One region of the Pseudomonas sp. RT6P73 genome, then DNA from elsewhere that is predicted to be linked to it. Evidence: riboswitches for the same ligand, from Rfam matches in the RefSeq annotation. Region 1 holds a riboswitch; the other holds the start of a gene.
The links. Region 1 has a riboswitch for cobalamin ahead of cobW (cobalamin biosynthesis protein CobW). Riboswitches for the same ligand answer to the same signal wherever they lie in the genome.
Positions count from the first base shown of each region.

Region 2: another riboswitch for cobalamin. It lies ahead of cobO (cob(I)yrinic acid a,c-diamide adenosyltransferase); the one in region 1 lies ahead of cobW (cobalamin biosynthesis protein CobW).

Region 1 is NZ_JBUBUV010000002.1:2,307,981-2,313,589, forward strand. It holds gene ACYZT6_RS11310 (CbtA family protein) at 1-532, opposite strand, end outside; gene ACYZT6_RS11315 (CbtB domain-containing protein) at 544-735, opposite strand; cobalamin riboswitch at 856-1,083, opposite strand; cobalamin riboswitch at 1,337-1,550, shown strand; gene cobW (cobalamin biosynthesis protein CobW) at 1,649-2,710, shown strand; gene cobN (cobaltochelatase subunit CobN) at 2,714-5,609, shown strand, end outside.
Region 2 is NZ_JBUBUV010000002.1:1,385,755-1,391,363, reverse strand. It holds gene cobD (threonine-phosphate decarboxylase CobD) at 1-888, opposite strand, end outside; gene cbiB (adenosylcobinamide-phosphate synthase CbiB) at 881-1,789, opposite strand; gene bluB (5,6-dimethylbenzimidazole synthase) at 1,786-2,436, opposite strand; gene ACYZT6_RS06850 (cobyrinate a,c-diamide synthase) at 2,433-3,833, opposite strand; gene cobO (cob(I)yrinic acid a,c-diamide adenosyltransferase) at 3,830-4,441, opposite strand; cobalamin riboswitch at 4,523-4,755, opposite strand; gene ACYZT6_RS06840 (hypothetical protein) at 4,911-5,495, shown strand; gene ACYZT6_RS06835 (PQQ-dependent sugar dehydrogenase) at 5,563-5,609, shown strand, end outside.

The DNA of each region.
Region 1 (5,609 bases):
GAACGGCGAGAATCGCCACGCCGAGGATCTTCATCAGCCAGTGACGGCTGAACACGATCAGCGCGATGCCGACAGCCGTGGAGGCGGCCGTGCCGATCCACCAGAGTTGCCGTTGCGCCAGATCTGCCGCCGCAGTGCCCGGCAGTTCAGGCGGCAAGCCGAGGGTTGGCGCCAACACGAAGGTCGCGTAACCGGCCAGGCCCCAAAGCAAGCCCTGCGAGGTTTTGGTCGGTGCACGCAGGGTGTAGAGACCGGCGAGCATCAGGGCAAAACCAACGGCAACGACGAGGTTGCCGCCCGTGGTCGACAGCACGCGCTGCCAGCCGTCTTCCGGTTCCCAGGCTTCGGCGTCGTGAGTGTGAGCGGCGACACCGGCGGCGTGTTCGTGAACTTCAACCGCGGCCGGCTCGGATTTTTCGTAGGTTTCGGCCTGCAAAATCAGCGGAGACACCCAGAAGCTTTGCAGCAGGGTCAGCAACAGGGCAGCCAGCAGCCCGGTGAAACCTGCGGTTTGCGCAATACGCTTGATCATGTCGGCAGGTCTCAATGGCACGGGAAGGCGGAGCTGTGACGGGTATCGTGCGCAGCGTTGTGGACCGCTTCGATGTGCGAGAAGCCGGCAAAATACACAAGGCACGCGCCAAGGATCGATGCGCAAACGGCAGCGGTCAGGCGTTGAGTCAGGGTCGTGGTGGTGCTGGCCGTTGTGTGGCGAGTGCTGCTGATGATCGACATGGCGCTTCCCTCTGGTCTGTCAGCGGGTGAATAGAGCGCATGGAAGACCCCTGCGAGTCGGACACGCAAAGGTTCAAACAGCGCCCGCCCACCGCGGGTTTGTCATTCAGTGATCGTAGTGGTCACTTTGTGTTGCGGGCCGGTCTCCGGGCTCACGAGGGGCCAAGGCTTGCGCCTGAACCTGCAAGCATCACCTTCCCATGCCGAACTGCTGGCACAGTGGATTTGACGCTTCGCTCGCTTACCGTTGCGGGGGCAGCACCGGACTGACATGGCCTTGAGTAAAGCACATGATTCACCGGTTTCCCGTTTCACCCTGTGAAGGGCACCCGTAACAAGGCGTGTAGGAGAGCATGGGCGGGGGTTTGGCGTCAATTGGCAGGGGTTCTCATCTTGGAATTGAGTCGAGAACCTGTGGCGAGGGGATTTATCTGTGGCGAGGGGGCTTGCCCCCGTTGGGTTGCGAAGCGACCCCCTGCATTCTTTCAGGCATAGCCCGCAAGCAGGTTTTGCGACGGCTTCGCCGCCGAACGGGGGCAAGCCCCCTCGCCACAGGGAATCACGAGTGCCTCACGGACATTGACCCGCCCCGACGCGATGCGTAGCCTTGCGCTTTCGAGGTTCTTCGGCATTTGCCGAAGCTAAGAAGGGAACGCGGTCGATGCCGCGGCTGCCCCCGCAACTGTGAACGGTGATGTTCGCTGCCACGCCACTGCAAGCCCTGTCCAACGGGTTCGCGGGAAGGCGCAGCGAATGCCAGGCCAACTGCCCGGCACACCGTCAGCCAGGAGACCTGCCTCGACACAGATTCTCACTACAACCGGGCGGGGTGATCCGGTGGCGAACTCTTCCGCGCGCGTCCGTCGCTGCGATTGTCGTCCCGTATGCCCGCCACCTAGCCAAAGGGCATCCGATGAAAACACTGGCCAAACTCCCCGTCACCATCGTTACCGGCTTCCTCGGCTCGGGCAAAACCACCCTGCTGCGGCACATGCTCGACAACGCTCAGGGCCGCCGCATCGCGGTGATCGTCAACGAGTTTGGCGAGCTGGGCATCGACGGCGAAATCCTCAAACAGTGCTCCATCGGTTGCACTGAAGAAGAAGCCAACGGCCGCGTCTATGAACTGGCCAACGGCTGCCTGTGCTGCACCGTCCAGGAAGAATTCTTCCCGGTGATGCGCGAACTTGTCGCCCGTCGCGGCGACCTCGACCACATCCTCATCGAAACCTCCGGCCTGGCGCTGCCAAAACCACTGGTTCAAGCCTTCCAGTGGCCGGAAATCCGCAGCGCCTGCACCGTTGACGCGGTCATCACCGTGGTCGACAGCCCAGCGGTCGCCGCTGGCACCTTCGCCGCGTTCCCGGACCAGGTCGATGCCCAGCGCAAACTCGACCCGAACCTGGACCACGAATCGCCGTTGCACGAGCTGTTCGCCGACCAACTGGCCAGCGCCGACCTAGTGATCCTCAACAAGGCCGATCTGATCAGCCCTGAAGACCTGGCCCGCGTACGCCTGGAAGTCGCTGAAGAGCTGCCGCCGGCAGTAAAAGTCATCGAAGCCAGCAGCGGTCGTGTGCCACTGGACGTGCTGATCGGCCTCGGTGCCGGTTCCGAAGAACACATCGACAGCCGTCACAGCCATCACGATCACCACCACGAAGGTGAGGACGATCACGATCACGACGCTTTCGATTCGATCTCCATCGAGCTGCCGCAAGCTGACGAAAGCCTGCTGCTGGACGCGCTGACCCAATTGGTGGTTCAGCACGGCATCCTGCGGGTCAAAGGTTTCGCGGCGATCCCGAACAAACCGATGCGCCTGCTGATCCAGGGCGTGGGCACGCGTTTCGACAAGCATTTCGACCGTCAGTGGGGCGCCGACGAAGCGCGCGCCACGCGCCTGGTATTGATCGGCCAGGAACTGGACGGAATTCTAATCGAAGCGCAATTGCGCGCCGCGCTCAGCGCTTAAGCCATGCACCTGCTCAGGACCCAGCCCGGCGGTTTCGTGTCGGATGACAACATTGCCGACCTTGGACAAACCCCCGCCGAGCTGGTGATCCTGTGCAGCGGCGACTCAAGCCTGGCGCTGCTCGCCGAAGCGGCGCAGCAGTTGCCGGATGATTACCCCAGCGTGCGGCTGGCCAACCCGATGCAGGTGCAGAATCATGCGTCGGTCGACCTGTATGTCGACGAAGTGCTGCGCCACGCCAAGGTAATTCTGATTTCGCTGCACGGCGGCATTGCCTATTGGCGTTACGGTGTCGAGCGTCTGGTGGAACTGTCCCAACGCGGCGTGCAGCTGATTCTGGTGCCCGGCGATGATCGCCCGGACCCGGAACTCAGCGACCTCAGCACCGTGTCTGCCGGCGACCGCGACCGCCTCTGGCAGTTTTTGCGTCAGGGTGGCATGGCCAATGCCCTGGATTTTTTCCGTTGCCTGGCCAATCGCTGGCTGGATCGCGATTACGTGTGGGCCGAGCCGCAAACCCTGCCGCGCACGGCGATTTACCACCCGCACAAAAGCCCCGCAGATCTTCACGATTGGCAAGCCGACTGGCAGGCCGGTCAACCGGTGGCGGCCGTGCTGTTTTACCGCTCGCACTTGCAGGCGGCGAACACCGCATTCATCGATGTTTTCTGCCAGCGTTTGCAGGCAGCGGGCTTGAATCCGTTGCCGATTGCGCTGGCCAGTTTGAAAGAGCCCGGCTGCCTGACGGTGGTCGAGGACCTGCTGGATGAAGTCGAGGCGGGGGTGATTCTCAACACTACCGGCTTTGCCCAATCCAGCCCCGAAGCGCCGCATCTACGACCGTTTCGCCGCAACATCCCAGTAATCCAGGCGATCTGCGCCCAGGACAACGAGCCGGGCTGGCGTGCCAGTGAACAGGGCCTCGGCCCGCGTGATCTGGCGATGCACATCGCCTTGCCGGAACTGGACGGCCGGATCATCAGCCGGCCGATCAGCTTCAAGGACCTGGCGTGGCGCAGCGAGCGCAGTCAGTCGGACGTGGTGTGCTATCGGGCGCAACCGGAACGCATGGATTTCGTCGCCGAACTGGCGCGGCGCTGGATCGATCTGGCCCGGGTGCCAAATCGCGAAAAACGCATCGCGCTGATCCTCGCCAACTACCCGACCCGCGACGGACGGATCGGCAATGGCGTTGGCCTCGACACCCCGGCCGCCGCGCTGAACATCCTGCGTGCGCTGCACACCGAAGGTTATCCGCTGCCCGCCGAATTGCCGGAGAGCGGCACTGCGTTGATCCAGCAATTGCTCGGCGGCGTCAGCAACGACCTCGACACCATCGACCAGCGTCCCTGCCAGCAAAGCCTGGCGATGGACGACTATCGGGCGATGTTCAACACATTGCCCGAGGCCAATCAGCAAGCCGTGCTGGAGCGCTGGGGCACGCCCGACAGCGATCCGATGTGCCGTGACGGACGCATGATGATCGCCGGGCTGCGTTTTGGCCTGACCTTTGTCGGCATTCAACCGGCGCGGGGTTATCAGGTTGATCCGAGCGCGGTGTATCACGACCCGGATCTGGTGCCGCCCCACGGTTATCTGGCGTTCTACTTCTGGCTGCGCAATACCTATGGCGCTCACGGCGTGATCCACGTCGGCAAGCACGGCAACCTCGAATGGTTGCCGGGCAAAGGTGTCGGGCTGTCGGAAAACTGCTGGCCGGACGCGCTGCTCGGGCCGCTGCCGAATATCTATCCATTTATCGTCAACGACCCGGGCGAGGGCGCCCAGGCCAAGCGCCGCACCCAGGCGGTGATCATCGATCACCTGATGCCGCCGCTGACCCGCGCCGAAACCTACGGCCCGCTGCGCAACCTTGAGTTGCTGGCCGACGAGTATTACGAAGCACAATTGCTCGATCCGCGCCGCGCCCGGGAGTTGCAGCGCGACATTCTGCAACTGGTGCGCGAGACGCACATCGACCGTGAGCTGCAACTGGACGAAAAGCTCAACAGCGATGCCGATGCGGCGATCTGGTTGCCACGGCTGGACACGTACCTGTGCGACTTGAAAGAGTCGCAGATTCGCGATGGCCTGCACATCTTTGGCGAGTCGCCGACCGGGCGCTTGCGTATCGATACGTTGTTGGCGCTGTTGCGCATTCCCCGTGGCGATGGTCGTGGGGCGCAGTCGAGTTTGTTGCGGGCGTTGGCGAAGGCGTTTGAGTTGGGGTTTGATCCGCTGGATTGTGCGTTGGCCGAGCCGTGGACCGGGCCTCGGCCCGTTGAGCTGTTGAGCGTTACTGATGAAGTGTGGCGCACGGCTGGCGATACCCGCGAACGGCTGGAGCTTTTCGCCGCCCAGATGATCTCGCTGACACTGAACCCATCTCAAGCCAACCACAATCCCTGTGGGAGCGGGCTTGCCCGCGAAGGCGGTGTATCTGACAACTCATTGTCGCCTGACACTACGCTTTCGCGGGCAAGCCCGCTCCCACAGGGTTCTATGTGGACTGAAGTTAGCGCCATCCTTGAGAGCCTGCTTGAAGTCGTCGCCCCGCGTCTGGACGCCTGCGGCCCCGCAGAAATGCGCGGCCTGCTCGACGCCTTGAGCGGCCGTTTTGTCCCGTCCGGCCCCAGCGGTGCACCGAGTCGCGGTCGTCTGGACGTGCTGCCGACCGGGCGCAATTTCTACTCGGTGGACGTGCGCAACCTGCCGACCACCACGGCGTGGCGGATCGGTTTCCAGTCGGCGAACCTGATTCTCGAACGGTACTTGCAGGACCATGGCGATCACCTGCGCCAGCTCGGGCTTTCCGTCTGGGGCACCGCGACCATGCGTACCGGCGGTGACGACATCGCCCAGGCCATGGCGCTGATGGGTGTGCGCCCGGTCTGGGCTA
Region 2 (5,609 bases), 920 kb from region 1:
CCGCAGCAAGATGCCACGTTGTGCCATGAACTCGTGAAGCGCTTCGGCACGCTCGGTGATCAGCCATTGAAACAACGCGCAGCCACCCTGCGGCTGCAAACCATACTGCCCGAGCAAAAGCGCCAGGCGTTCGCTGGCCGCTTCGCTGCGCACCCGCTGCCTGGCGTGGCCTTCGGTGTCAAGCAAACAGGCTTGGCCCAACACCCGTGTCGGCCCACTGACCGCCCAAGGCCCCACCTGCTCGGCGAGCAATTTGAGCAGCTTGCGCTCAGCCAGCACAAAGCCCAGCCGCACACCGGCCAGGCCAAAAAATTTGCCGAACGAACGCAACACGATCAAGCCGACCTGATGGGCAAATGGCGCCACGCTCAACTGCGGCGTGTTGTCCATGAACGCCTCGTCGACCACCAGCCAGCCACCGCGCGAGGCCAACCGGGCATGCCAGTCGAGCAGACGGCTCGGGGGCAGGCTCAGGCCCGTCGGGTTGTTCGGATTGACCACCACCAGCACGTCGAGGCTGTCGATATAGAAGTCGACTTCCTGCTCCAGCACTTCGCGCACGATGTAGCCATTGCGCCGCCAGGCTTGCGCGTGTTCGGCGTAACACGGCGACAGCACGCCGACCTTGCCGGCCCGACGCAAACGCGGCAGCAATTGGATGGCCATTTGCGAACCGGCGACCGGCAGCACCTGGGCCGCGCCGTAATAGTCGCAAGCCGCTTGCTCCAGACCGTCATCGGTTTCCGGCAAGCGCGCCCAGGCCCGCAGCGGGATGTCCGGGATCGGGAATGGCCACGGCGCGAGGCCGCTGGACAGGTCCAGCCAATCGGCTTCGGCAATGCCGTATTCGAGCGCCGCCTTACGCAAGCGGCCACCGTGCTCAAGCATAGAATTCAGCTCCCACGCAGAGAATCAGCAGCCATAACCATACCCCGCGCTGGACCAATTGCCAGCCGCGGTCGATGGAGTCGGCGTCCGCTGGCACGCCTTCGCCCAGTTGCGGACGCTGATGCAGTTCACCGTGATAGATCGCCGCCCCGCCCAACTCGACGCCGAGCGCACCGGCACCGGCCGCCATCACCGGCCCGGCGTTTGGGCTGTCCCAGGTCGGGCCCTGGGTGCGCCAGCATTTCAACGCCAGTCGGGTTTTGCCCAGCAGCGCGTAGGTCAACGCCACCAGGCGCGCAGGAATGTAGTTGAGGACATCGTCGATCTTCGCCGCGGCCCAGCCGAAACGTTCGAAGCGCTCGTTGCGATAACCCCACATGGCATCGAGGGTATTACTCAAACGGTAGAGCACCACGCCGGGCGCGCCGGCCACGGCAAACCAGAACAGCGCGGCGAACACCGCATCGCTGCCGTTCTCCAGGACTGATTCGGTGGCAGCGCGGGCGACTTCGGTTTTATCCAGTTCGCTGGTCTGACGGCTGACCAGATAGCCCACGCGTATGCGCGCTTCAATCAGATCATCACTGCGCAGGGCCTTGGCCACCGGTTCGACGTGCTCACCGAGGCTGCGCATGCCGAGGGCGCAGTAGAGCGCGAGAATCTCGACAATCCAGCCGACATAAGGCGCCCAGGAAAACGCCGTGGCCAGCAAGGTCAGCGGCAACACCGCAATCACCCAGGCAGTGACGCCATGACTGCGCCAGCCACGCCCCTCACCATTGAAACGTTGCTCGATGCGCTCGGCAAAACGGCCGAACGCCACCAGCGGATGCCAGCGTTTGGGTTCACCCAGCAGCGCGTCCAGCGCAACCGCGGCGACACTCAATAACGCCACACTCATTGACTCACTCCCCAATAATTTTCATACAGCAACTCACTGAGCGGACGCACCTGCGCCCACCCTTCGAGTACCAGCATCGGCGCCGGATAGAATTCCTTGACCGGGCCGAGACAGAGAACCGCCAATGGCTTGGCCCCGGGCGGCAAACCCAGCAGATCTGCCAACGCTTGCGGCTCGAACAGCGACACCCAGCCCATGCCCAGACCTTCGGCGCGGGCGGCCAGCCAGAGGTTCTGGATCGCGCAGGACAGCGACGCCATGTCCATTTCCGGCAAGGTGCGACGACCGAAGATGTGGCGCTCGCGATCATCCATCAGCGCGGCGACCAACACCTCGGCGCAGTCGTTGATGCCTTCGACCTTGAGCTTCATGAATTCGTCGGTGCGCTCGCCGAGGGCTTCGGCGGTGCGGATGCGTTCTTCTTCCACCAGTTGCTGGATCTTGTCGCGCAGTGTGCGGTCGCTGATGCGAATGAATCGCCAGGGTTGCATCAGGCCGACGCTGGGGGCCTGATGGGCGGCTTCGAGCAGGCGTCGCAGTAACTCGGGCTCGACGGTGCCGCCGCTGAAGTGGCGCATGTCGCGGCGTTCGCCGATGGCTCGATAAACTGCGTCGCGTTCGGCCTGGCTGAATGCGTTGTCAGTCATGGCCTCTTCGCGAGCAGGCTCGCTCCCACATTAGATGGAGCTCTGCCTGACGAAACGCGGTCCCCTGTAGGAGTGAGCCTGCTCGCGATGGCGGCCTCCCGGTCAGGCGCAAACAATGCGGCTACAGCAGTGGGATTGGACGGAAAATAAAAGTGCACATAAGAAGCCGTCATCCGCCCCTCACGATAAACCGCCTCTGCCCCGCGCCCGCCATTCGGACTGAGCCCACGAGCAATCGGCTCAAGCTCGGTGCTGGTCAGCGAATGGTGATAGGTGTGCCCGCGCAACGAACCTTCCGGTAACTCAACCGCTTGCAATGCCAGCGCCGCCAGACGCTTTTGCATCACCGCATCACCCGCCAGCAAACCGACCAATTCAGCGCGAATGCCTTCGACGTCGGTCAACGAATCAAGCAGGTACAACATCCCGCCACACTCGGCCAACAACGGTTTGCCGTCGGCATGATGGGCGCGGATCGCAATGAGCATCGAGGTGTTCTGTGACAGCGCCACGTGGTGCAGCTCCGGATAACCGCCCGGGAGATAAAGGCTGTCCGCCTCTGGCAAATCAGCATCGCGGATTGGCGAGAAAAACAGCAGTTCGGCGCCCATGGCCCGCAGCAAATCCAGGCTCGCACCGTAGGTGAAAGCGAACGCCTCATCACGGGCCACTGCGATTCGCACGCCGGCCAGCAAAGGCTCTGCGACGATCATTTCAGGCGCCGCGAATTCCACGGGCGGCGGCAGCGCCACATCGCAACTGCTGGCCAGCGATTCGGCCGCTGCATCGAGGCGCAGATCGAGATCGTTCAACTCGCTGGCCTGGACCAGACCGAGATGGCGACTCGGCAGTTCAATCCCGGTCTCGCGCGACAACGCGCCGTACCAGCGCAAGCCTTCGGTCAGGCTGCCTTCGAGCAACTGCGCGTGCCGCAACGTGCCCACACGGTTGGCCAACACACCGGCAAACGGCAAGTCCGGCTGATACTTCGCCAACCCCAACGCCAGCGCACCAAAAGTCTGCGCCATCGCCGTACCGTCGATCACACCGAGCACCGGCACACCGAAGTGCCGCGCCAGGTCAGCGCTGGACGGCGTGCCGTCGAACAGCCCCATGACGCCTTCGATGAGAATCAGGTCGGCTTCACCGGCGGCTTCCCACAACAGACGACGACTTTCCTGCTCGCCGACCATCCACATGTCCAGTTGATACACCGGCGCACCGCTGGCGCGCTCGAGAATCATCGGGTCGAGAAAGTCCGGGCCGCACTTGAATACGCGAACCTTGCGCCCCTGATTGCGATGCAAACGGGCAAGCGCGGCGGTGACGGTGGTCTTGCCCTGACCGGAGGCCGGCGCGGCGATCAATACCGCCGGGCAATGACGTGGTTGACTCACAACTCGACGCCTTTTTGCGCTTTGATCCCGGCCTGGAACGCGTGCTTGATCACGCCCATTTCGGTGACCGTATCGGCCAGCTCGATCATCTCCGGCTTGGCGCCGCGACCGGTGACCACCACGTGTTGCATCGGCGGACGCGCCTGCAAGTCAGTGAGCACTTGATCGAGGTCGAGGTAACCGTGCTTGAGGGCGATGTTCAGTTCATCGAGCACCACCAGACCGATCGACGGATCGCGCAGCAGTTCGCGGGACACTTCCCAAGCAGCTTCGGCGGCGGCGATGTCACGCTGGCGGTCCTGGGTTTCCCAGGTGAAGCCCTCGCCCATCACATGAAAGCGTACTTGCTCAGGGAAGCGGCGGAAGAACAACTCTTCACCCGTGCTGTTGCGCCCCTTGATGAACTGCACCACGCCGCACTGCATGCCGTGGCCCATGGACCGGGCAAGCATGCCGAAGGCCGAGCTGCTCTTGCCTTTGCCGTTGCCGGTCAGTACCAGCAGCAGGCCGCACTCATTCGGCGAGTTGGCGATGCGTTCGTCGATCACGGCTTTTTTGCGCTGCATGCGCGCCAGATGGCGTTCGTCACGATCAGGGGAATCAGTCATGGGGGAGCTCTCCGTTGAGGCTGGATAACGGCGGGCAGGCACAAGAATAGACGGCAAGAAGCCTGGCATCGCCCACCGTGATGCCGTTGGATGAATCAGGCCGGTCTCCGGGCTCATGAGCGGCTTGCGCCGGACTGCGCGCCTTCCCATGTCGACGTAGACACAGTGGCTCAAGGCGCAATCTTTACTCATTTACCGTTGCGGGGGCAGCGCCGGGATCGTGACGTTTCGTCGCGTGAAGATAGTCACTCACCGGCTTCCCTGTTTCACTCTGTCGACCTTCGCCACAGAGCACCTGAAACAAGCCGCGAAGGTTAGAGGGTTGGGGGTGGAGCGTCAATTGAAGACAAAGCGCGGGCGAGCGATATACTGCCGCCGGTCAATTTACTGACCCCCAACTTGCACCACACTGTCAGCAGTGATATCAAAGCGCCACAACCCAACATCACAATTACAAAGGGTGAGCAACATGCAAGGCATGATCATCAGCAATCCGAAGCTGGAATTCCTGCGACCGGTGCTGGAACGCTGGTTTGACTGTATCGACCGCTACAATGCGGTGCGCGGCGATAACGACACGCCTTACTGGTACGACGAAAAAGCCAACATCGGCTTACTCTCCGCCGCGGCCTGGATGGCGGAAATGGTCACGCTGCAACAAACCACCACGCGCAAGCAAAACGAAGAAGGCGAACGCAACGGCCGCGCCGATCTGTTTATCGCCTCCGCCGAAGAACGCGCCTACCTTCAGACCACTCAACGCTGGCCGCGGGTCAATAGCCTGAACCTGACTCAGGCGCTGCAAGACATCACCAGCGCTGCCAAACGCATCAGCTACGCCAGCGACCTGAAACTCGGCTGCCTGTTCGTTGCGCCACAAAAGGCCCAACAGAGCGCGACGCCGGAAGAACTTCAGGACATGGTCGACGACCTGCAAAAGGAACACAGCTGCGCCGTGGCCTGGTATTTCCCGTACGCCTATCGCAAGTTGCGCAACGAAGCCGGCAACTACCACCCCGGCATCGCCGTGCTGTTCAAGGAAGCCCGCGGCTGACCGGTTGAACCATCGCGCGTCAAATCTTCTCTATGATTAAGTCAATGCATTCATAGGGAAGATCCGCATGCGCAAGCCCCAGCTCGTTCTCCTCATCGCGCTCGCCGGAGGGCT